Regions from separate parts of the Bacillus sp. YH3-2-B2 genome, predicted to be linked through region 1. Evidence: predicted binding sites of a transcription regulator. Region 1 holds the regulator's gene; the other holds the start of a gene.
The links. Region 1 encodes NrdR, which represses ribonucleotide reductase genes. Its sites were predicted from a motif close to AACACNATATATNGTGTT; they were not measured.

Region 1 (2,203 bases):
GTATACTATCTTTCGTGAACTTCTTGCTCGTGACTGCTTCGGAATTACTTAAAGGGTTAGGACCTCTCCGGACTAACTTTCCCCCGTGGTAAATGGCCGGGTCAGTTCTCGGAAATTCACTTTTTTAATTCTTGTTAAGGGGGGTCCATGATTATGGAAACAATGGGGCGTCACGTCATCTCCGAGCTGTGGGGATGCGATTTTGATAAGCTCAATGACATGGATTTTATTGAAAAAACGTTTGTAAATGCTGCTTTGAAATCAGGAGCTGAGGTGCGCGAGGTCGCATTTCACAAATTTGCACCGCAAGGCGTAAGCGGAGTCGTTATTATCTCTGAGTCACATTTAACGATTCACAGTTTTCCTGAACACGGATATGCAAGCATTGATGTTTATACTTGTGGAGACCTGGATCCTAATGTGGCTGCGGATTACATTGCGGACGCATTACATGCAGATACAAGAGAAAACATTGAAATACCGAGAGGAATGGGGCCTGTACAGATTAAACAGGCACAAGCGAAAGTACTGTAATTTTCAAAACGCAAACACAAGGGAGCTAAGCTGAAAAAGCCATTACGCGCTTTGAAGCTGATGCTCCTTTTCTAATGTAAAAAAACAGCATTGCTTTTTCTTTAAGCATTTTTTTTGTAAAATAGAAAAGATAAGGCCGGTCTATCGGCTCTCCCAACAAATAGGCTCATCCTAGAAACGTTGGCGGGCATTTACCGGAAGCTTGCGAACCGCATTACAGCAACGAAACAGATGGGAGCTGATCCAATTTGAAATGTCCTTCATGCCAGCATAACGGTTCCCGCGTACTTGATTCACGGCCTGCGGACGAAGGGAAATCAATCCGCAGAAGGCGGGAATGCGAAGCCTGCCATTACCGCTTCACTACATTTGAGAAGTTTGAAGAGATGCCTCTGATCGTCGTGAAAAAAGAAGGCGTCCGGGAAGAATTCAGCCGTGAAAAAATGCTGCGCGGGTTAATTAAAGCTTGTGAAAAAAGGCCCGTTCCTTTAAAAACATTGGAAGACATGTGCTTTGACATTGAAAAAGAGCTGAGAAACCAAGGCGTATCTGAAGTCAAAAGCGAACTTGTCGGAGAAATGGTAATGGACCGCCTGGCGAAAATCGATGAGGTGTCTTATGTCCGCTTTGCCTCCGTCTACCGGCAGTTTAAGGATATAAACGTGTTTATCGATGAATTGAAAGATTTAATAAAGAAAGAACGCTGAGAGAGCTAAGAGATTGTGTCTGGCTCTTTTCTCATGAGCAAAATTGGCATTTGATAGATCGCAGAAACGGTGTAAAATGAGAGTAGAAACATATCGGAAGGTTTGAGAATCATGGCTGACTATTGGAATGACGTATTGCCTGTAGATCCTTATACGGTCAAAAGCCGTTCGCTTCTTCAGGATGTCGACAGACAGGTTTTGACACATCTGTACCAGCCGCTGATCGGTTCTTTTGCATTCTCCCTTTATATGACCTTATGGGGGGAGCTGGAGCAGAACCGCTTGTGGGGAGCGGAATCCACGCACAGGCAGCTGATGGGCATGATGCAGTCAAATTTAAAAAAGATTCATCATGAACAGGGAAAGCTTGAAGGAATCGGGCTGCTGAAAGTGTATATCCGGGAGTCCGAGCAAAAAGAGCGGATGTTTATTTATGAGCTGCTGCCCCCGCTCAGGCCGAATGATTTTTTTGAAGACGGCATGCTGAATGTCTTTCTTTATAACAGAGTCGGTAAAACGAAATACCAGCAGCTGAGACAATTTTACACGCACCCTTCCGTCGGCGCGGGCGCAAGGGAAATTACCCGTCCGTTTAATCACGCTTTTGCCTCTTTTCAGCCGAGTGAATGGAAAATGACGCCTGATATGGAAGAGGCGATGAAGCTCCCCGAGGACTATGAGACGGCGTCTGTCGGACAAGCGCCTTCCTATACGGTGACGGAGGAAGTGTTTGATTTTGAGCTGTTTTTGGCGGGGTTATCAGAAACGATGATACCGCGCAAATCAATCACACAGGATGTGCGGGAGAGCATTAAAAAGCTTTCATATTTATACGGAATAGATCCTATCTCCATGCAGCACGTCGTCATGACCGCAATTAATGAACAGGATACGATAACGGCCGAAGCGCTGAGGAAAGCGGCCAGCGACTGGTACCAAATTGAAAGAAGCGGCAAGCTTCC
Region 2 (2,203 bases), on a different contig from region 1:
AAGCGGCTGTATGATATGAATATCCGGGACAGCCAATCGATTCAGGCAATCGGCTATAAAGAGCTGTATGAATATCTTGATGGAAAAGTGCCGCTCCCTCAGGCTGTGGAGCAATTAAAACAAAATTCAAGGCGATATGCGAAACGCCAGCTGACCTGGTTTCGCAATAAAATGCCCGTTTCATGGACAGATATGACGCCGCCTGTTGATATTGAGCAGAAAAAAAAGGAAATTTTCGAGTGCATAGCAGGAAAACTGGAAATTTAATCGAAACAGTATTGTATTGAGAACCAAGGAGGACGAAACATGAAACCGATTAATATTCAAGATCAGTTTTTGAATCAAATCCGAAAAGACAATACGTTCGTCACGGTGTTTTTACTCAACGGCTTTCAGCTTCGCGGCCAGGTAAAAGGCTTTGACAACTTTACCGTTTTGCTCGAAACGGAGGGGAAGCAGCAGCTTATTTATAAACATGCCATCTCCACGTTCGCCCCGCAAAAAAACGTCCAGCTTGAGCTTGAATAGACTTTTTGACAAAGACCATGAACAATGGTCTTTTTCTATGCGCGTCTGTATATTGCAGGCCGTATATCGGAAAGATAAAAGGGGGTACGGAAAATCGTGTTCGAAAGTGAAAATGAACTGAGAAGAATCAGGATTACGCTCGTTTGGATCGCTGTTTTTTTGCTGTTTGGAGCTTGCAGCAATCACGAGACGGTGGTGACGGATGATGACGGCGGCTTGGCGGATGCCGAACCGCAGACAGAAGGCGTGGTGCAGCTGGAACATAATCGTTTCGGCATTGTCGAGGACGGTTACTTAAAAATATACCGCTATGATGAAAAAACGGATAAAATCGAACTGAAAAAAGAAACGGCGCTGGATGAGCTTGAATAAATTTCACAAGCGTTCGAATTTACAAAGCGGGCCGCACAAGCTACACTAAGTACTGACATTGATCATGCAGAGGGTGAGACGATTGAAACACAAGGTGATAATCAACCATTGGGAAGAAACTTGTGAAGATGATTCCTGCTATGAATATGGAACCAGCATCATCGTTGACGGCAAAGAACTGATCAGAGAGGCTTCCATCACAAGCGCTCTGAAAGCCGTACTGAAAGAAATCGGTGCTGATGTGGAGATTGAAGAAACCGTTGAAAGCGAAAAAAAATGTGATTCTTACAAAAAATAAGAATAAAAGTCTAGACTACTAAGCAGTTTTTTTTCATGTTATGATAGACATCGGCTTACACATGACACCTTGAGTAGGATGAGAGATGATTCTCGTTCTGCTCTCTTTTTTGGGCGTTAATCGGGCCGGAGCCAAAGTCCGCTCTTTCAAAAATATGAATTTTTTATAAATCGATCTCAATATGTTGTGTTTTTCTGAGAGGTTAGTATACTATATATAGTGTTAAGAGATTCATTATTTTTGATAGGTCGTGATAAGGATGGTTCAAATCATATTTGATTCAAAGACAGGGAATGTTCAGCGTTTTGTGAATAAAACAGACTTTCAGCTGATCCGCAAGGTGGACGAAACGGACCACGTGGACACTCCGTTTGTTTTGGTCACCTACACGACAAACTTCGGTCAGGTACCGGCATCAACACAATCATTTCTCGAAAAATACGCCCATCTCTTATTAGGAGTCGCTGCGAGCGGCAACAAAGTATGGGGCGATAACTTTGCAAAAAGCGCCGATACCATCTCTAGACAATATCAGGTGCCGATCTTGCACAAATTTGAACTCAGCGGCACATCTAAAGACGTTGAATTGTTTACTCAGGAGGTAGAAAGAGTTGTCACAAAATCAAGTGCCAAAATGGATCCAGTTAAATAACGAAATCATGATCCAACAAGATGGAAAATTCCAGTTTGATAAAGATAAAGAGGCTGTACATAGCTATTTTGTAGACTATATCAATCAAAACACAGTTTTCTTTCACGATTTAAAAGAGAAGCTGGATTATTTGATTGAAAACCAATACTACGAAGAGGAATTCTTAAGCCTTTATTCTTTTGAAGACATTAAAGAAGTGTTTAAGACAGCTTACGCTAAGAAGTTTCGTTTTCCTTCCTTCATGAGTGCGTTTAAATTCTATAATGACTATGCTTTGAAAACGAATGACAAGAAAAAAATCCTCGAGCGTTATGAGGACCGGATCTCAATTGTTGCGCTGTTCTTCGCAAACG

Region 2: the regulator NrdR is predicted to act here: its motif matches at 1,405-1,422, upstream of nrdI (class Ib ribonucleoside-diphosphate reductase assembly flavoprotein NrdI).

Annotation. Positions count from the first base shown of each region.
Region 1 covers NZ_JBSJQE010000003.1:758,025-760,227, reverse strand. The annotation lists gene speD (adenosylmethionine decarboxylase) at 154-534, shown strand; gene nrdR (transcriptional regulator NrdR) at 783-1,241, shown strand; gene ACWJJX_RS13965 (replication initiation and membrane attachment family protein) at 1,353-2,203, shown strand, end outside.
Region 2 covers NZ_JBSJQE010000001.1:916,008-918,210, forward strand. The annotation lists gene miaA (tRNA (adenosine(37)-N6)-dimethylallyltransferase MiaA) at 1-267, shown strand, start outside; gene hfq (RNA chaperone Hfq) at 307-528, shown strand; gene ACWJJX_RS04305 (YmzC family protein) at 625-900, shown strand; gene ACWJJX_RS04310 (hypothetical protein) at 983-1,198, shown strand; gene nrdI (class Ib ribonucleoside-diphosphate reductase assembly flavoprotein NrdI) at 1,458-1,850, shown strand; gene nrdE (class 1b ribonucleoside-diphosphate reductase subunit alpha) at 1,810-2,203, shown strand, end outside.